DNA from 2 places in the Cohnella boryungensis genome. Region 2 is predicted to be linked to the other one. Evidence: a T-box and tRNA genes for the amino acid it is inferred to sense, from the RefSeq annotation. Region 2 holds a T-box; the other holds one or more tRNA genes.
The links. A T-box is a leader RNA that pairs with one kind of tRNA and senses whether it is charged. The one in region 2 lies ahead of leuS (leucine--tRNA ligase), so its partner is inferred to be a tRNA-Leu.

Region 1: it encodes a tRNA-Leu, which carries the amino acid that the T-box ahead of leuS (leucine--tRNA ligase) is inferred to sense. The anticodon was not compared.

What each region holds. Positions count from the first base shown of each region.
Region 1 is NZ_JBHSED010000003.1:502,467-512,793, reverse strand. It holds gene ACFO1S_RS03470 (S-layer homology domain-containing protein) at 1-663, shown strand, start outside; gene ACFO1S_RS03465 (cohesin domain-containing protein) at 1,235-2,572, opposite strand; tRNA gene ACFO1S_RS03460 (tRNA-Leu) at 3,320-3,405, opposite strand; tRNA gene ACFO1S_RS03455 (tRNA-Lys) at 3,459-3,534, opposite strand; tRNA gene ACFO1S_RS03450 (tRNA-Glu) at 3,538-3,612, opposite strand; tRNA gene ACFO1S_RS03445 (tRNA-Ser) at 3,854-3,944, opposite strand; tRNA gene ACFO1S_RS03440 (tRNA-Asn) at 3,946-4,021, opposite strand; gene ACFO1S_RS03435 (TetR/AcrR family transcriptional regulator) at 4,256-4,783, shown strand; gene ACFO1S_RS03430 (DHA2 family efflux MFS transporter permease subunit) at 4,840-6,276, shown strand; gene ACFO1S_RS03425 (SprT family protein) at 6,265-6,768, opposite strand; gene ACFO1S_RS03420 (hydrolase/acyltransferase) at 6,889-7,245, shown strand; gene cmpA (cortex morphogenetic protein CmpA) at 7,332-7,484, shown strand; gene ACFO1S_RS03410 (nitroreductase family protein) at 7,565-8,227, opposite strand; gene ACFO1S_RS03405 (ABC transporter substrate-binding protein) at 8,460-10,196, opposite strand; gene ACFO1S_RS03400 (carbohydrate ABC transporter permease) at 10,301-10,327, opposite strand, start outside.
Region 2 is NZ_JBHSED010000040.1:71,970-82,296, forward strand. It holds gene ACFO1S_RS18940 (MMPL family transporter) at 1-1,375, opposite strand, end outside; gene ACFO1S_RS18945 (TetR/AcrR family transcriptional regulator) at 1,518-2,141, shown strand; T-box leader at 2,220-2,463, shown strand; gene leuS (leucine--tRNA ligase) at 2,531-4,966, shown strand; gene ACFO1S_RS18955 (hypothetical protein) at 5,137-5,808, shown strand; gene comER (late competence protein ComER) at 6,171-7,004, opposite strand; gene ACFO1S_RS18965 (ComEA family DNA-binding protein) at 7,120-7,758, shown strand; gene ACFO1S_RS18970 (homocysteine synthase) at 7,851-9,140, shown strand; gene ACFO1S_RS18975 (deoxycytidylate deaminase) at 9,171-9,692, shown strand; gene ACFO1S_RS18980 (DNA internalization-related competence protein ComEC/Rec2) at 9,897-10,327, shown strand, end outside.

The DNA of each region.
Region 1 (10,327 bases), on a different contig from region 2:
CAGGCTCGTTGGATATACTTAGGAGGCAAGGTGAAAGGAGACGGTACAATTGCCGTCGAAGTCAGCTATTTCGGCAAGTTCGCCATATTTGCATCTAGCATAATCGAGTTTGCCGATTTGAAAGGTCATTGGGTAGAGGCGTATGCAGATCGTCTGATCGGCATGGGTGTCGTTCGCGGCTTTGAAGATCAAACGTTCCGTCCCGATCAACAAGTGACCCGGGCTGAGTTTGTGAAAATGGCAGTCGATCTGCTAGCATTAAAGCCTGCTGCAGCTCCCGCCGCTTTCGCAGATAACGATTCGATTCCGGCCTGGGCGAAGGGCGCAGTCGATTCGGCAGTTGAGGCAGGAATCATCCAAGGCTATAAAAAGCAGGGCAAGCTTTGGTTCAAGCCGAATCAATCGATAACCCGTGCGGAGCTGGCTGTCATTCTCTCTAAAATGTTGGAAAAGCAGCTGATTGGCAAGAGTGCAGACAAGGTTGCCTTTTCGGATCAGGCGAGCATTCCTGCTTGGGCGCAGTCAGCGGTTAAAGCAATAGCCGGCTATAAAATCGTTAGCGGCTATGAAGACGGAACATTCCGCCCGGACAATAACGCTACGAGGGCTGAAACGGTAAAAATGCTATTTATGTTATCGGAGCTGTTGCGTCTTTCCGAGTAAGATGTTTGTTTCAACAAAGTGACAAAGCATCCCCTGAAGCGGACTAACCCGCTCCAGGGGATGCTAAATAAATGGTGTTAATATCCTTTTGAAACCCAATATACAACGTGTTACTGCTAACGCATAATGTCCATAAGTTGACGGCATCGGCTGTCCAGTATTTGTCGGATAAGCTGACCGCATTCTGAAAAAAAGCAGGGAGAATTATGACAATTCTCTCCCCGACAACGCGTTTGTCATATGATCGTCGATGATCCGATGTGTATTCTGTGCACCGTACAGCAGACCGTGTGTACAAACCTTGTTGATCATTCGAGCGGAACCACTCGCGAAACGATAAATCTCGTCGATCGCTTCATCCACGATCACCACCGATTGCAAGCGGTGGATCCCCCGCGTGAACTCAATTTCCCGATGCAGCTGACGTTTGGCGTCTCCTCGGTAGAACTTTGATTCGCAACCGAAGAAAGGAGCGGGGCAAGCCCACTCTCCAGGGATACATTTTAACTGTTCTCCATGCAGTAACCAAAATAATAAACAGCCCGAGAGCCTATGCCCCCGGGCTGATTTGTTATGCATTCAACGGATAGTTTGGATTCTTTAAGATTTCGCTAACGATATACACTAAATCATCGTCATTGATGTTCGTGTCGCCGGCTTGGTCGGCATCATGTTTCGTGTGGTCTGTTTGGTCAGCCGTTTTGCCATAGTAAAATCCATCAATCGCTAAATCAACAAGCGTATATTCACCGGTTCTGTTTACATCCTTAACGCCTTCTATTTCGATCGTATCCTCCGTGCAGGATTCTTCTCCCAAGTCGTACTCCGATTCGGTATCCGCAATTCTGCACTCCAGTGCATCAACCTTGGCGATTCCTGTCTCTTTGCCCGTGAACTTTAGCTTCAAAATCACTTGCTCGCCGTTAATCCCATATTGCTCGCCTTGACTCGCGATAATAAAGCGCAGCTTTCCGTCCTCGTCCGTCGGTTGGTTGTACACTTTGTAGCCTGGAATTTCCTCGAAGCCAACGTAATTCAACAGATTGCTGTCATAATTAATCTTGAAGTCCTCGGCATAAATATTGCTTACGTTCTGAAGGACAATGTCGGATGTGAACTGCTCTCCGACCTTGATTTTCTCTTTATCGATTACTACGTTTAACGTTGGTACCAAAGGATCTACAACACTGACCGATACTTCGTTTGAATTTACGCTTTCTGCTGTACCGTTTACCGTTGTGACAACATAGTAATAGGTTTGTCCGACTTCGACCGTAGAATCTGCATAAGTAATACCGGTTACTGTAGCAATTGTTTGATAAGGGCCCCCAGGTGTCGTAGATCGTTTAACAGAGTATGCGGGAGCTCCCAATACGTTATTCCAGCTTAGCTCGGCAGCAGAACCATTTAAGGCTCCAGTCAATGTGGGTGTATCAAATGTAGATTCATTCCCAAAGAAGTCAAGCTCGTAAATCTTTTTTGTATTTCCAGAACCTTGTTGGAAAGATATCTTACTTATCTTGTTTTTGTTGATCGTCTTAAGCGTACCGCTAACATCCGGTGTGAAATAAGTAGCCTGTCCATACACATCGATAAAGTAAACCTGAGTTGGGCTTGTTGTAGACTCTGCTTTTATTTTATAGCTTGTAATGTCAACCGGATGATCAAAGCTAATCCACAATGTATCATTGATGGATTGAGATTGGGACGACGCTGGCAGACTGTAATACGTTAATTCATCATTGTCAGTTACCAGCGGCGTTGTTGAACTAACTGAATTGGAATCTGATCCAATATTCCAAAGTTTCCCGTTCGTTAGGCCACCCGTATAAGCACTAACTGACGACGCGGGTATGAACAATGCAAATAACAGAGACAAACTAAAAATAAATCCAAAAACCTTCTTCAAGCGAATTCCTCCTAGTTGTTTATTTCCACTATCATACAAGGAAGAATCAGGAATTTGCAGTCTTATTCTTTACAGCATTCGACATTATACTTAAGGGTTAAAAGGAAAATGAAGGAAATGGCGTTGCGGTCGATATCCTACAGGTCGGATACCTAATGCTGGTTACAATCGTCTACCTGATCATTGAAGCTATTGTTTTAAGCAACCGCTGGCTTATGCGCACGTGACAAAATCTCCTTCTAAAAACGGCTTATTGTCGATTAACCTAGTAACGTGTAAAATATTAACAACCACTTACAACTAGGAGGATCACATGATTATTCCCGGCAGGTCTATATTTTGCTTTATTTTTGCTGCTTTAGTCTTCCTGTATGTGTGGCTATCTCCCCGGTCAAAAACTTTATCCAAAAATCAGCCCACAAACCCGTCGATGCGTAAATCAATTAAGCTTAGTCAAATTACGGGTGGCATAGTTTTAATATTTATGGGTGTTTATGATATATTGTACCCACTAGATTAAATACTCGCCTTAAAGTGGGAGGCGTTTCAGTCCTATCAATAAATGAGTCGTTAGTGCAGGGATAGATCGGCTCTATCCCCTATCTCTCATCCGAAGGCAAGCCAGGGCTATAAGCTCGCTCTCACGGCCCCAAATACGAACGAACATTCTCCATCATTCGTTCCCTCATCGTACCTACACAAATAAAAAAATCCCTTATATATCAAGGGATTTCGTCATCTTAAGTATGGTGCGGTCGAGAGGACTCGAACCTCCACGAGATTGCTCCCGCCAGCCCCTCAAGCTGGTGCGTCTGCCATTCCGCCACGACCGCATAGTATGTGATGTCGTCCGATCGGTACCCTATTGCCTCACCGAACAAATAACTGGTGAGCCATGTAGGACTCGAACCTACGACACCCTGATTAAAAGTCAGGTGCTCTACCAACTGAGCTAATGGCTCTCATGGTGACCCCTAGGGGATTCGAACCCCTGTTACCTCCGTGAAAGGGAGGTGTCTTAACCGCTTGACCAAGGGGCCATCTTAGCCATTGTTTTGGCGCTTTAAGGCGTTACCCGCTTCAGACGACAAATATGATTATATCTGAACCCTATGCGGATAGCAAGCACTTTTTTGACCAAGTTGTAGATTTTTTTTCGAGGCGCATGTGCCCTGTTTTGGAGCGGCCGGAATTGCCCGTTCTTCTGTATCCCTGCCAAACATCAAAAAGAGCCCAACGTCTAGGACGAGGGCTCCCTCAAGTCGTCTTAAGAATCCATTGTGGCGGGGAGAGAGGGATTCGAACCCTCGCACGCATGACACGTCTACTCCCTTAGCAGAGGAGCCCCTTATAGCCACTTGGGTATCTCCCCATGGCTCCCCGAACAGGACTCGAACCTGTGACAACTCGATTAACAGTCGAGTGCTCTACCAACTGAGCTATCAGGGAAAGTTTCAAAAGCGACAAGTAATAATTTATCATGAGCTTGCTGTTAAGTCAAGCGTTCTGCGGAATTTTTTCCACACAATTTTTTCGGGGCTGCAGCGCAACGATTTTATCCAACATAAGGTTGACACTTTTACACGTTTCAAGTAATTTATTGAGTGATAAATCAATTCTCATTTCAACCCAATCATTCCTCTCTGTGATCAAGCAGGGCAGTAAGGAGGACGCTGCAACACGATGAGCCCAAAAGAAGAAATCGCAGCTAACCGCAAAGAACAAATCTTGAACAGCGCCGTCATTTTGTTTGCGTCTCAGGGCTTCTATAAGACCACAACCGCTCATGTTGCCGAAGCGGTCGGCGTGACCCAGCCTTATGTGTTCCACTTCTTCAAGACCAAGGAGCAATTGTACCTGGCGGTTCTGGAGCGGGCATACGAACGGCTGCTGCGGGCGTTTTCCGCTGTCGAGGCTCCCCCGGATGTCATTGTTCATCGCATGGCAGAAGCATTCAACACCTTGATGGATTCCTACAGGAACGAAATTCTGCTGCTGATGCAATGCTTTACGACGCCTGAGCCGGGTGTAAGACAATTCGTGCAAAACGGTTTTTCCTTAATCTACGAAACGGTCAAAGCGCGATTTGCAGCCGCGGGCGTCCCAAAGGCCGGCGAGGAGGCAAGCTTCTTCATCTCTTGCGGAATGATCATTACCCTGTCCGAGGTGCTGGAAATGCCGAAATTATCGCCCTGGTACGACTCCGAGTAATCGGAGTTAACCTTTGACATATATTTATTTATCAATAAATAAAAGGAGAGGTTTCTATGTTTACAGCCGCTCGCATTCGACTCTTGTTCGTAACTTGCATCGCTCTGTTCATGGCCATGCTCGATAATTTGGTGCTGGGGGTTGCCTTGCCTTCTATCCAGCAGGATCTTGGAGCCACGCTATCCGATCTGGAATGGTTCATGAACGCCTATACGCTGGCCTTCGCCGTATTGCTCATCCCCTTCAGCGTGCTTGGGGATTCCATTGGGAGGAAAAAAGTATTTCTGGCCGGGGTTGTCCTCTTCACGCTTGGCTCCTTGCTCTCGGGCCTCAGCGAAACCTCGCTTGCTCTGATCCTGTCCAGAGCCCTTCAGGGCGTCGGGGGAGCTGCAATCGTGCCTCTTAGCTTAACGCTCGTCAACAACGCATTTCCGCCCGAGAGGCGGGCTGCCGCCATTGGATTATGGTCGGGAATATCGGGTCTCGGTCTAAGCGTCGGACCGCTGGTCGGAGGACTGATTATGGAGGGGGCGCCTTGGCAGGTTATTTTCTATGTAAACGTCCCTGTCGGCATTCTGGCCTTCTTGCTCGGACTCAAGTGGCTCGGGGAATCCCGAGGCATCCGCAAGCCTCTGGACCCGCTTGGCGTCGTGTTGCTGACCTCAGGGCTGTTCAGCCTGATCTTCGGCTTGGAACGGGGAAATTCGGAAGGCTGGGGTTCTTCTGTCGTCCTGGGCGCGTTAGGACTGGGAGCTGTCCTGCTGGTTGGCTTCTATTACTGGGAGAGATCGCGTCGGAACCCGTTCGTTCGCTTCGAGCTATTCCGCAGCCGCGCCTACAGCTTCTATACGTTCGCGGGGTTCTGGATGAACGCAGGGGTATTCGGCGTTATCTTCCTGTTAACGCTGTTCCTGCAGCAAGCGCAAGGCAATACTCCTTTGCAGGCAGGCGTCAAGGAAATGGCTTGGACGACGATGACTATGATCGCGGCTCCTCTTGCCGGTCTGGCCATCAGCCGCTTGGGCAACCGCAACGTTCTGCTTGCCGGTCTGCTGTTCCAGACGGCGGCTCTCGCTTGGTTTGCCTTGATTATTCATACGCAAGGATTCGATTTTCCGTTCGTCTATATCGTTGGGCCGATGATGCTCGCGGGTACCGGGATGGGGCTGAGCTTTACGCCGCTTTCCCATGGATTAATCACGTCCGTACCCGAGGATGCTGCCGGGGAAGCGAGCGGCATGGGCAACGCCACTCGCGAGCTGGGGGGAGTATTCGGCATCGCGATCAGCGGCCTGATCTTCCAGTCGGGAGACCCTATTCGCTCGCCTCAAGACTTTGCCAGCCATGTCGTGCCCAGCCTTGCAGCAGGGGCCGCTATGATGGCAATCGCCTTCCTTGGTATTGCCCTGTTCGTTAAGAGCCAGACTAAGTCCGAGGGCGGTTCTCCGAATTCTGCGTTGCCGGCGTCGCTGAAGACCGATTCAGCGGTTTAAGGCGGATGACTGTTCCTCCCCGCTTGTCGGCTCAGGCTGCGCCTGAAACAGCTTGAGCCGACCGCGGCAACGTCCGCAGGCATATTTCCGCGGGTCGATGCGGCGTTTGCGAGGATAGCTCATGCCGCAAGCCTGACAGACAAGCAAATATTTGACCGGCAAGCGTCTCGTCGCCCCGGGAAGAGGCTTGCAATGCCTCGTTGCCCCTACTTGAAGGAGCAATTGCTTAAAATCGGCATCCCGATGCTGGTATCCCCGACGCTGCAAATGCAGATGATAGTGGCAAAGCTCATGCTTGATGATCGCTTCCGTCTCCTCCGCGCCATGAACCTCCAATTGATGCGGACTGATTTCGATATTATGGCTCTTCGTAAAATAACGCCCTCCGGTCGAGCGGAGACGAGCGTTAAACGTAGCTTTATGCCGGAACGGCCAGCCGAAATGATCGAGGGAAACTTGCTCGACCCATCGTTGCAGCTCCTGATCGTTCATCGTGTTCCCTCCCTTCGGGCGAAGCGCCCGCGCGCTTGTCTGCGGCTTGAACTACTTGAATTGTAGCCTTCGGTTGGGCTACACTGTCAAGTAGAAATGGTCGAGGGGAGACTGCGTTAAATGTCCGAAATGTCTTACGTGCTGTTTCAGCAGGAGCAAGGAGCTCTGGAGTTCGTTCAGATGCCCGCCTCCCATGCTTATCAGTTAAGCGCGCTGAACCTGCGCCTTCATAAAGAGCTGTCCAAGCTGACTGCCGATAACGTGCCGAAGCTTCCCCGCGTAATCGCGGAGTTCTGCAACCTGGATCTGCATGACGAGAGCCTGTCTCCGATCGGAGGCCTTGATTACGTGAACGAGCTTGAGCGGACGTTCGCTTCGGTTCGCGAGGGGGCGTACCCTCTAATCGCGCTGTTGACCGAAATCCGCGCCTTGCAGGCGCAATTGGAGCAGTGGTACGAAGAAGAGGACCTGCTGTAAGAAGCAATCCGATGCGGACCTGCACGGTCATCCGCCCAACCCCATATGCTAGCAATACAGCATGCGAGGGGAGGAGGACGATTTCGATGCCTCAATGGCTCTGCAATCAATTAATGTCCGCTTTTCAGAAGAAGGACCGCAGGCAAATTCGTCTGTTGAACGATTGCTGGTTTTATTACCGCACCAAACCCGAGAAAACTAAGGAAACCAAAGATACTGCTGGGTTCACCCACCCTTAACGTTAAGCCAAAGAGGATCTCTCGCCCGCCGTAACCGGCGAAACGACGAGATCCTCTTTTTCCTGCCAAGGAGCGGGAGCTTACAAATCAAATTCATTCCATCTGACTACGTCCTCTACGGAAAGCCGGGTAGACGGATGGCCTTCCTGAGCGGCTTTGCCGATCGCAATCAGCATAATCGGAACATAACGTTCTTCAATGCCGAAGGCTTCCATGAACTTGGCCGCGTTGTAGCCGCCCATCGGCACCGTATCGTATCCTCTTGCCTTAGCCGACAGCATCAGTTGCATAGAGAGAATTCCGCCGTCGGTGTGGACGATCTTGCGGGCAATTTCCGGCGGAAGGCTGGAATAGAGATTCGTCGAGTTGGTCACGAACGCATTTTTGGTTTCTTCCGACATGTATCCGGCTTCGAATGCGCCGGAGTAGATTTTCTCCGCCAGCTTGTAGCTTTCCAGGTCGCCAAGCACGGCAATAACGGCCGATGCGTCCACGACTTGACGCTGGTTGTTCGCAATCGGCAGTAGCTTTTCCTTCAAGGGCTGGGAATCGATGACGAGCAGACGCCAAGGCTGAAGATTAGAGGAGGATGGCGCGCGAAGCGCTTCCTGCAGTAATTCGGTCATCTCTTCCTTGGAGATCTTGAACGTCGGATCGTAGTGGCGCACCGAGCGACGTCCTAATACGACCTCGGAATAGCTTTGGGATTGCGCGGTTTGGGGGTTAGCCTGCACAGTTGACATGGGAATGCCTCCTTATTCATTGAAAAATCATTAACTGAGTATAATATGCCACAGTTATCGCCGACATCATTCACTGATTTCGGCAGTGAAGGGGGATTCGTTAACTGTTTCGGATATAGCACAGTATAGTGCCGCGCATCGGCAATGTCAATATCCGTACCCGGAAACCGAACAAACCGGGCGAGACGGATCAAATCCGCTCCCCGGTTTGTATGTCTTATCCGAATGGGAATCAGTTGCCCCACAGGGCAAGGCGCTCGTTCAATAGTTGCTGGCGCAGCTCTTCCGCCTTCTCGACGCCTGCCGATTCGATTTCCTTCATGTATTTGTCCCAGATGGCATCGAATTGGTCCGGTTTGGCAAGAATCGCTTCGGGAATCCGCTTCCAGGTAATGTTCTTAAGCTTCTCCTCGAGAACGACGAGATCGCTTTCGCTCGGAATCGGAATGTTCCACAGGGCTCCCCATGGCTTCATTTTGAATTCCTCTTCTTTCGGGAATAGATCCTTCCAGATGGTTCCCCCGTAAGCGGCAAGAACTTCCTTCTCCACATCGCTGTAATCGTTGATCAGCTGTTCCGGGAATCTTGTCGAGAAGTAGTTGCCTGAAGCATCTTGAACGCCATCGCCGTAGTGGGCGCTGAGCAGGTTATAGCTGCCGATGCCCGATTCCTTCTGGAAGTTGATGGCATCGTTGACCTTGCGATCGTTCACTTCCGCCGGAATGACGCGTTTGCCGTTTTCGACGTTGTAATGCTTGCCCTCGATGCCCCAATTCACGAGCACCTGGCCTTCTTCCGAAGCGAGGTAGTCCAAGAACTTGATCGTGCGAACCGGGTCCGGATTGTTGACGGAGATGGCAACGCCGGAGCCGCCCGTGAATCCCGTCGGCCAGAACGCTGTATGCTTATATTCTTCTGTGAGCGTGACTGGATAATGGCCGTACGCCTGATCGAACTTGCCTGCCGTTTTCAACGCTTTCTGACCGTCGTCGAAGCTCCACTTCTGGTCGATCAAGCCGAGTACTCGGCCTGTCGCAATCTTCGCCTTGTACTGGTCGTATTTCTGTACGAACGACTCTTTGTCCAGCAATCCTTCTGCGTTCATATGATTCAGCCAGCGGAAATATTCCTTTTCTACCGGACGACGGAAGTGATAGGTCACTTCGTTCGTGTCGATGTCCACATAGTATTCTCCATCGTCGGAACCGCCGGTTACCGCAAAGGCCGGATTCGTGACGCCGATGTACATCCGCCAGTCGTCGGCAATAAGGGAGAGCCCGACGTTCGGATTCCCGTTCTCGTCCTTCGGATGCTTCTCCAGATAGCCTTTGATCGCATTTTCAAAATCCTTGACCGTACGGATCGTAGGATAGCCGAGCTCCTTAACGACGCGGTGCTGCAGCTGGAAGCCCCCGACGGCTTCAAAGACGCGATGGTTGATACCATCGTACGAAGGAATAACGTAGATCGATTGATCTGACTCGCTGTATTTCAGGCGGTTCATTTGGCCTTCGAACAGCTTCTTCAGATTCGGAGCGTGCTGCTCGATCAAGTCCGTCAGATCAAGCACGGCGCCCGCGTCGACGAATTTGCTGATGCTATTCTTCGCGCTAATCAGATCGGGGTATTCGCCGCTTGAAGCGATGAGAGCGGATTTCTGGACAGCGTCGCCTACCGCGAATTCTGCGTTGAGCGAAATCCCGGTTTTTTCTCGGAGCACATTGCCGATGTCATCCTGATTATTTCCCCAGTTCGCGTTGACGTCTTCGCTGTAGAAGCTAAGCGACAGAGGTTCAAACTTCTCCTCGGACGGGGATGCGGACGCCGAGCTCGAGGCGCTCGGGGAAGCGCTCGGGGAAGCGTTCGGGCTGGACGAGCCTTTGTCGTTGTTGCTGCCGCATGCGGTTAACAGGCTGCCAAGAAGCGCGGCGCTCAGAATCAGGCTCGGCCATTTTCTCTTTGTTGCCATGTGGTACCCTCCTCAATAATGTGCGATTGCAATATACGTATAACGGGCATGCCCGCTGATACCGGTTACAAAGCCGGACCCGCATAAGCCGTCGCGCGAAGCGATCAGCCTTTGACGGAGCCGAGCGTCAA
Region 2 (10,327 bases):
TGACGGGAGCCAGCTCGCCCGGAGTGAACTGTTCCCCGATTGTAGCGAAGCCCTCTCGGGATTCCATTTCCTTCGGAAAAGACGACAAGATATCATAGGTGAATTTGACCTGCGTGGACAAGCTGGCCAGTCCCCCGAGCAGAACGATGCAGATGCCCAGAATCCACCAAGGCTTGCTGACGACCATCCTTCCCGTCCAATTGCCGGGCTCTTTAGGCGCGGCCGGCATCGGTTTTCCTTTGCGGGCAGCCCGCTCCCGCATCATCTCAGGCGTTCTCGGCACGAAAGGATAGAAAGACGCCCGGCCGAATATTGCCAGCAACGCGGGGACAAGCGTCAGGCTGGCAATTCCCATGATCAAAATGGCAATACTGAACGGAGCTGCGAATCGATGATATGCGCCATATTCGGCGACAAGCAGGGCGAGCAGCGACAGCACGACAGTCAAGCCGCTCATGGCAATCGCGCCCGATGACCCGGTGATTGCCTTGAACAAGGCTTTGCCCTTGTGGCTTTCCACCCGAAGCAGCTGACGGAAGCGGGAGATCAGGAACAGGCAGTAATCTGTTCCGGCCCCGAACAACAGCACGGTCATGATCGAGATCGCTTGACCGTCGACGATAATCCAGCCTTCTCCCGCCATCCAGCCGAGCACCGGGCTGATGACGCCGTAAGCGAATCCGACTCCGACCAGCGGCATAAGCGCCAGAATGGGAGATCTGTATATCAGCAATAACAGAACCAGAACAAGTACAACTGTGGCGATCAGCAGGCTGACGTCGGCATTCTTGAATAATCCCGTAGCGTCAACCTGAATGCCGACCGGGCCGGTAACCCTGGCGCTGAGCTCTTCTTGCCCATCGCGCTTGGCGGCGAACGGATCGGAGCCGACGATGTCCGCGACGATGGTTCTGAATTCGACAAGGGCTTCCTTTAGCTCGTCAACCTCTGCGCTCTTGTCGAACAGAACGGGGAAGACCAGCGTGCTTCCGTCTTCGGAGAGCTGGCCTTGAAGCACGGGCGCGGGCAGCTCGTGCAGCGGAGGCACGGAAGTCTGGCGGGGAAGCGGCGATTGCGCGAGTCTCTCCGTGATTTTGCGGACATGCTCCAGATCCGTTTCCGACAATCCGTTTCCCTTATGCCATACGATCAATGCGGGAATGTCGACTCCGCTGGGGAATTCCCGTGAAGTGACGGCTTCAGCCCGGATGGACGGCTTGCCGCTGTCCAGATTCGGGGAATTGTTAATTTCCTTGCTGTTAACGGAAGGAAGCAGAGCGCTAAGCAGTCCCGCCGCCATAATCCATATAACCAACGTTACCCACTTGCTTCTTTTACCGGCAACCCATCTTCCTAGTCCGCTGCTTTCCTGCATATGCGGTATAACCTCCTTCATGAACTCGACGATGTCAATCTCTCGTATTTCAGCTATAATTCTTAATATCACTTGCGAATTAATTATATATACCGGAAGGTTAATTATGCAACGACAAAATTTCGCGCGAGGAGGCAAAGCGATGACCGCTCCTGAAACGAAACGATCTCCAGGCAGGCCCAAAAGCGGTGCGGATCAGCCGTCCATGCGGGATAAAGTGCTGTTCACGGCATCGGCATTGTTTATGGAATTAGGCTATGAGCCTGTATCGATTAATATGATTGCGGCTAAGGCCGGGGTAACGAAGGCCTCCGTTTATTACTATTTTGCGAATAAAGCTGTGCTTTTTACGGCATCGGTTACGGCCATGATGACGAGAATCAGCGGAATGACCCGGCGAATCGTCGAGTCCGATGGCGATCTTCATACCCGTCTTAGACGGCTGGCTCTGACCAAGATGTCCAAATCGCAATCCCATGTGGAATTTGAAAGCCTGATGAGAGAAGCGATGCCGTCCTTGTCGGAGGAGCAGCGGGATGACATCCGCACGGCAGAGCATCAGATTCACGAGGTGCTTGCGGATACGTTCAAGCAAGCGATGGAGGAGGGGATTATCCGGCGCGACAATCCGATGCTGCTGTCCCATTCCTTCGCGGCGCTTCTGATGGTCGGCAATCGCGAGCAGATCGGCGAGGAGGTCTACAGCGCAGAGGCTTTATCTGCTGCGATCGTCGACTTGTTCTGGCGGGGCGTTGCTGCCGAATAGCGTATGCCCTGCGGGATCGCGGGCTGCTGCACCGCCAGACTTGACATCGCTTGCGCGGATTGGCTATAATCATGGCATACTTTGGCTGCGATAAGGAGCAGTAATCGCATTGTTGTTATTCAGAGAGCCGGCGCAAGGTGCGAGCCGGTTGACGACAGCGATGAACTCGCCTTGGAGCCTCCGAGCCGAACGGGCTTATTCCTTCAAGGAACCCGACAGGCAAGGCGTTACCTCTCGTTACGAGGCAGAAGTGGGCGGAGCATCCAAGCAGGATAGCCGTCAACTAGGGTGGTACCACGGGAGATCGGCTCTCGTCCCTAGCGTAATCGCTAGGGGCGGGGGCTTTTTTTACGTTATTACGAACCTATAGGATAAGGGAGTTCATCGACATGTCGCAAGAACAAGCGCAAGGTTACCAGCCGTTAATCATTGAGCCCAAGTGGCAGAAGCATTGGGATGAGAAGCAAACGTTCAAAACGACCGAGGACGCGGGCAAGCCGAAGTTTTATGCCTTGGATATGTTTCCGTATCCTTCAGGGGCGGGGCTGCACGTCGGACATCCCGAGGGGTACACGGCGACCGACATCGTAAGCCGTTTCAAAAGGATGAAGGGCTTTAACGTGCTCCACCCGATGGGCTGGGACGCTTTCGGCTTGCCGGCGGAGCAGTATGCTTTGCAGACAGGACGCCATCCGCGGGAAATCACGGTCGAGAACATCGACAACTTCCGCCGCCAGATCAAGTCTCTCGGCTTCTCTTATGACTGGGAGCGCGAGTTCAGCACGACGGATCCGGATTATTACAAATGGACGCAATGGATTTTCATCCAACTGTACAAAAAAGGACTTGCTTATGTAGCGGAGGTTCCCGTTAACTGGTGCCCTGCGCTCGGGACAGTGCTGGCCAACGAAGAGGTCATCGACGGCCTCAGCGAACGCGGCGGACATCCGGTCATCCGCAAGCCGATGCGCCAATGGATGCTGAAGATTACGGAGTATGCCGAAAGATTGCTGGAGGATCTGGAAGAGCTGGATTGGTCCGAAAGCATTAAGGATATGCAGCGCAACTGGATCGGCAAGTCGACAGGCGCGGAAGTGACGTTCGCCATTGACGGACACGGAGAGGCGCTGACGGTATTTACGACGCGGCCGGATACCCTATTCGGAGCAACCTATTGCGTGCTTGCTCCGGAACACGAGCTGGTAGGCAAGATTGCTTCCGCCGAACAGAAAGCCGCAGTTGAGGCCTACATCGAGCAAGCATCCCGGAAGAGCGATTTGGAGCGTACCGACCTTGCGAAGGACAAAAGCGGCGTGTTCACGGGGGCTTATGCGATCAATCCCGTGAACGGCGGCAAAGTGCCGATCTGGATAGCCGATTACGTGCTCGGAGGCTACGGCACGGGGGCCATCATGGCAGTCCCGGGCCACGACGAGCGCGACTGGGAATTCGCTCGCAAGTTCGGATTGCCTATCGTGGAAGTCGTTTCGGGCGGCAATGTCGAGGAAGCCGCGTATTCGGGAGACGGCAAGCTTGTCAATTCCGATTTTCTGAACGGATTGGCGACTGTCGAAGCGATTGCCGCCATGATCGCTCATCTGGAGAAGGAAGGCACAGGGAAAGGCAAAGTGACGTACCGCTTGCGCGACTGGCTGTTCAGCCGTCAGCGCTACTGGGGCGAACCGATTCCGGTGCTGCACTACGAGGACGGCACGATGGATACGATACCGGAAGAAGAGCTACCTTTGCTGCTTCCGGATGTAGACGCCATTCAGCCTTCCGGCACGGGCGAATCGCCTTTGGCTAACGTGACGGATTGGGTCAACGTGATCGATCCCCGCAATGGGCGCAAAGCCCGTCGCGAGACGAACACGATGCCGCAATGGGCGGGCAGCTGCTGGTACTATCTGCGCTTTATCGATCCGAAGAACGAGAAGGAGATCTGTTCTCCAGAGAAGCAGCGCGAATGGCTGCCGGTGGATCTCTATATCGGCGGGGCCGAGCATGCCGTGCTTCACTTGCTTTACGCGAGATTCTGGCATAAGGTGCTGTACGATCTGGGCGTCGTGAGCACGAAGGAGCCGTTCCATAAACTCGTCAACCAAGGCATGATTCTGGGCATGAATAACGAAAAAATGTCTAAGTCTCGCGGCAATGTCATTAATCCGGACGATATCGTGAACGAATTCGGGGCGGATACGCTGCGGATGTACGAGATGTTCATGGGACCGTTGGAAGCGACGAAGCCATGGAACACGAACGGCGTAGAAGGGGTATTCCGTTTCTTGGCCCGCGTATGGCGGCTGTTCGTCGATGACAATGGCAGCCTGAACAGCAAAATCCAGAAGTTGGCTGGTGATGATGCATTCCGCCGCGTCTGGCACAAGAGCCTCAAAAAAGTCGGCGAGGATTATGAAGCGCTGCGCTTTAACACTGCGATCAGCCAGATGATGATTTTCGTTAATGAAGCCTACAAGACCGAGGTGCTGCCAGCAGAAGCCATGGCGAACTTCGTACAGATGCTGTCTCCGATCGCGCCGCATATTGCGGAAGAGCTGTGGGAGAAGCTTGGAAACTCCGAGTCCGTTACTTACGCGCCTTGGCCGGCTTATGACGTCTCGCTTACGGTGGATGCCGAGGTCGAAATCGTCGTGCAAGTGAACGGCAAGATTGCCGATCGCCTGAAGATCGCCGCCGATCTGGACGAAGAAAGCATGAAGGCCCAAGCGCTGGATTCCGCCAAGGTGCAGGAGTTCATCGCCGGTAAAACGGTTCGCAAAGTCATTGCCGTCAAAGGCAAGCTCGTCAACATCGTGGCCAACTAGCCGCATAAGCTATAACAAATATGCATCGCAATAGCGTGAGGCACACGCCGTTTGATTCGCCCGTTGGGCGGATCGGCGGCGTTTTTTGTTTTTCTCAGGGGAAGGCGAATGCAGCGGTCCCAGTAAACCCAGCAACCCCAGCCACTAATAAAATTTAAGGAGGTCAGCACATGTTTGAACAGGAATTTGAGAGTTTTTTGAGGCATCAACGGTCAGGGGCTACAGACAGAAGGCGTGAAATGCTCAGTCTGGATTTAACAGGAACAAAAAAACTGTTGGAGGTTGTTGTTTGGCCGGTACTGAGATCGTTTGAAGGAGTGACGCTAGAATTTGAACTTTCGAATTCGACCGGGGTCACGATGTACATTGATGTATTCTATGAGCCTTTAGGGATAGCTCTTGAATGCGATGGCTTCGTCTCGCATGCCGAGAAAATTACCCGAAGCCGATTTGATTTTGAAAGAACCAGAGCCCGAACGATGGCAACAAAAGGCCTCATTTATATGCCTTACAGCAAAGACCAACTGGATAAGCAGCCAGACTTTTGCCGTCAATCTATGTATGAGCTATTGGGAAAACAAACGAGCATCGCCGGAAGGAAGGTAATGGAGGAGCTGTCCGTATCCGAGAGAGAAGTCATCCGATACGGCTTACATTTGAACCGTGCACTTAAGCTTGATGATGTGAGGTATTGCTTGGGCTGTGGCTATATAAAAGCGCGTAAAGTTATTAACGACCTCGTCGAGAAGAGCTTTGTGAAAGCCGCAGGAAACACTACGCAGCGTATTCATAAGTACCAGCTCTTGCCTATTGCGAGTGAGTATATGTTGGGAAAGTTTTAATTCATCGGAGTCAGGGTCTGCACAGAGGAGGTGAGGAGCGGAATAGTGTCGCAAAGCCAAACTAACGGCCCGCATGGAGAGGGTGATGAGCGGAATAGTGATGCAAAGCCAAACTAACGGCCGCACGGAGAAGGTGTGGAGCGGAATAGTGTCGCAAAGCCAAACTAACGGCCAGCACGGAGGAGGTGATGAGCGGAATAGTGTCGCAAAGCCAAACTAACGGCCAGCACGGAGGAGGTGATGAGCGGAATAGTGTCGCAAAGCCAAACTAACGGCCAGCACGGAGAAGGTGAGGAGCGGAATAGTGATGCAAAGCCAAACTAACGGCCAGCACGGAGAAGGTGAGGAGCCCGCTCTTCCCCCTATGTGCGTTCACGGGGGAAGAGGGAGGAGTCTACGCGGTCCAAGTCTTCGGCGAACTTCTCGTGAGTCGTATACAGCACCTGTAAGAAAGCGCCGCGAGTCGATTTGCGCAGGGAATCCAGTGCAGCGGAGGTGATGCCTCCGGGAACGCTCACCTTGGCCTGCAATTCGGAAGGGGAGCAAGGGAGCTCAAGCATCAGTCTAGCGGAGCCGAGCATCATCTCGCAGGCGAGCGCGGTAGCTGTCTCGCGTTCCATGCCGGCCGAAAGAACAGCCGCATCGATGAACTGCTCAAGTAAGTAGGCCATGAAAGCCGGACCGCAGCTGGACAAGTCGGACGCTACCCGCACTTCTTCCTCCGGAATGCGGATCGGTCGACTGATGGCTGAAAAAAGGTTCCATAAGCCCTGCTGATCCTTCTCTGTCAATCGGCTGCCCCACATGACCAGCGAGGCGCCGCTGCCCACAGCATTCACGACGCTTGGAATGATTTTGGCGACTTTGCAGGGGAGAAGCTCCTCCAATGAAGAGATTTTGACGGGACTTGTAATCGAAATCACGATTTGTCCCTCGTTAAGTACGGGAGATATGTCGTCCAGCACTCTTCGAAAGTCCATCGGCTTCACGCACAGAAACAAATAATCGGCTCCTGCGGCGGCCTCTCTATTGGACGCGGCGATATGCAAGCCGGGGTACTCTTGGGCCATAGCAGACAGCTTGGCTTGCGTCCGGGAACTGACGACGACGTCATCGGGCTGCATCGCTCCGGCACGTATGAACGCACCCACCAACAAGCTTCCCATACTCCCCGCACCGATGAAGCCAATCTTCATCCATAGTCCCTCCCAAGGCAAACTCATTTATTTACATTTCAGTGTATGAATATAAGCCTGACCAACATGAATGATTTTTCACGACTTTACGAAAATAGAGCGGGGGGCTTCTTTTATGTTCAAAAATAGTGCCATTAACGTCCGCAAGCTGTTGATCGCCGGAATGCTCGTCGCTGGGGCGGCCTTGCTCGTCATTGCCCTTATCGGCGGCGATCCGCGCAATCCGATTTCCGAATGGACGCCTGTGAATGAGCCTTTGAAGAAAGCTGTCGAGAACTGGGATTCATCAGGCGACAGCGCGCGCAATTCCGAGAATGCCGATGACACCACGATCGCTTCCGGCGACGCTACCCACGTCTCGAAGGAAAACTCCAGCCCGATCGAAGCGAAGATTCCGGGGCAGGCAGAGGGGAACTCTCTGGCGCCCGACAACGCTGCAAGCATAACCGTTTCTCCCGACGCAAACGCGAATGAACCCTCGCTTGCGCTCGAACCAAGTCCATCCGTTGACGCGCAGCCTGCTTCTACGGAGGACTTTGCAGCTACGGACAAGCGAATCGATCTGAACCGAGCAACGCTCGCCGATCTCGAAACGTTACCGGGCATTGGGCCCTCGAAGGCCCAAGCCATTGTCGCTTATCGCGACAAAGTCGGAGGCTTTCGCAAAATCGAACAGCTGAAGGACGTCAAGGGAATAGGACCGAAGGTATTCGAGCGAATATCCGGTCAGGTGCGGATTGCCGCAGGAAAATAAATGCAGTCATACCTTTAACATTGTCGGCAAATATGAGAAAATAGGAGGGAGTCTATTCTATTAATCTATCCGAACTGGGAGGTTCATTCCGAATGAGCAATGAATCGTATTCTCTGGAAACGCTTGCGGTGCATGCCGGACAACAAATCGATCCGACAACGATGTCCCGCGCAGTTCCTATTTATCAAACGACATCTTATGGGTTCCGCGATACGGATCACGCTGCCAATTTGTTTGCCCTTAAGGAGTTCGGAAATATTTATACCCGGATCATGAATCCGACCTCGGATGTGTTCGAGCAACGCGTAGCGGCTTTGGAAGGCGGCGCGGCTGCGCTCGCGGTCAGCTCCGGCCAGGCGGCGATCACGTATTCAATCTTGAACATTGCGGGAGCGGGGGACGAGATCGTATCCTCGGCCAGCCTTTACGGCGGAACCTACAATCTGTTCGCCATTACGTTGCCTAAACTGGGCATCACCGTTAAATTCGTCGATCCGTCCGATCCGGAAAATTTCCGCGCGGCAATTACGCCAAAGACAAAGGCGATCTTCGCGGAGACGATCGGCAACCCGAAAGGGGATATTCTCGATATCGCCGCCGTGGCGAACGTCGCGCATGACAACGGCATTCCGCTGATTATCGACAGCACCTTCACAACTCCGTTCCTGTGCCGTCCGCTCGATCATGGCGCGGATATCGTCTTGCATTCCGCGACGAAGTTTATCGGCGGGCACGGCACCTCGATCGGCGGCATTGTAGTTGACGGCGGCAAATTCGACTGGAAGGCCAGCGGCAAATTTCCCGGCCTGACCGAACCGGACCCAAGCTATCATGGCGTCGTATACGCCGATGCGGTGGGACCTGTTGCCTATATTATTAAAATGCGCGTTCAGCTTCTTCGGGATATGGGGGCGGCGCTTGCTCCGTTCAACTCGTTCATGTTCCTGCAAGGGCTGGAAACGCTGCACCTTCGTATGGAACGCCACAGCAGCAATGCGCTTGCGGTTGCGAAGTTCCTGGAAGCCCATCCTGCGGTCGAGTGGGTGAGCTACCCCGGCCTGGAAAGCCATCCTTCTTACGAATTGGCCCAGCGCTACTTGTCTAACGGACAAGGCGCGATACTCACCTTCGGCATTAAAGGCGGAGTAGAGGCCGGCAAAAAAGTAATCAACGCCGTAAAGCTGTTCTCCCATCTGGCGAATGTCGGCGATTCGAAGTCGTTGATCATCCATCCGGCCAGCACAACGCATCAGCAGCTTAGCGAAGCGGAGCAAGTTGCTGCGGGTGTCCAACCAGGCATGATTCGTCTGTCTGTCGGAACGGAAGGAATCAAGGATATTGTTCACGATCTGGATCAGGCTCTGGCGGCAAGCCAACAATAAGGATAGGCTTCAAAGCGGGGGTAGGAAAAAATGACGTCTCTGCGCAAGGACTGGGATACGTATTTTATGGACATCGCGTTTATGGTTTCCACCCGTTCGCGTTGCCCGAGACGACATGTCGGAACGGTGCTCGTTCAGGGAAAGAAGCTGCTCGGTACCGCGTATAACGGGGCTCCAATGGGAGTTCAGGATTGCTCTGAAGCGGGCTGCATGATCGTGGAAGAGTTCGAACCCGTACAGGCAGGCTCGCCCGATGCCGGGATGATCAAGAAGCAGCGCTGCATTCGAACGATTCATGCCGAGCAGAATCTGCTGTTGTTCACGGATCGGGTCGATCGCGAAGGATCGGTTGTTTACGTCACGGATCAGCCGTGTTGGACCTGCGCCAATATGCTGGCGAACAGCGGAATCGCGGAAATCGTGTATTTCAGGCCGTATCCCAAGGATCACGGCAAAGTCGCCGCATTGATGCAGCAGCGGGGGCTGATCTTCCGCAAGCTCGATCATTACGCGCCACCTCCTGACACGGAAGTGCAAGACGATATATCGTAAACCTAGGACGATTCAATTCAAGCGAAGACCAATGAGGAAGCACCTCTTCTCCAGGCTGTACAAGCCCGGAAAGAGGTGTTTTTTTGTCGCCGTATCAGAAAGTATAAAATTTGGACTTCTTATGCCATCTGATAGCTGGATACAAAACGTCTGCCGTCGTACCCAAGGACGGCGGAGCCGTTTTTACTTGTAAGGGGGAATAGGGTGAATACTCGGCCGCTCGTAACTTTAAGCTGCTGCTGGATTTTCGGTACTTCTATACTGTCGTTATGTCAAGGGAGAACGGCCATACTGGCCTTGGCGGGGGCAATGCTGCTTTTGCTGGGTTTCGCTCGGATGTGCAAGGTGCCGCTCGGTCTTACGCTGGCTTGCGTTGCGGCATTAACGGCGGCGTTCGGACTAAGATTGGGGGCCGAGCAGGAGCAAACGACCGATCTTGCGGCCATCGTGGAAAAGGAAGGTAACCGCGGCGAGCTTCGCGGTCGGATTGCTTCCGCTGTGGAGGTGGACGGAGATCTGGCAAGCTTCAGGCTGCAGGGCAGCTCCTTCCGGCCCAGCGGGGTGGAAGAATCGGTCGCAACGAGGGATAGCTTCATAGTGAGGATCAAACTGGGCGAACGGCAGGACCAGAATAG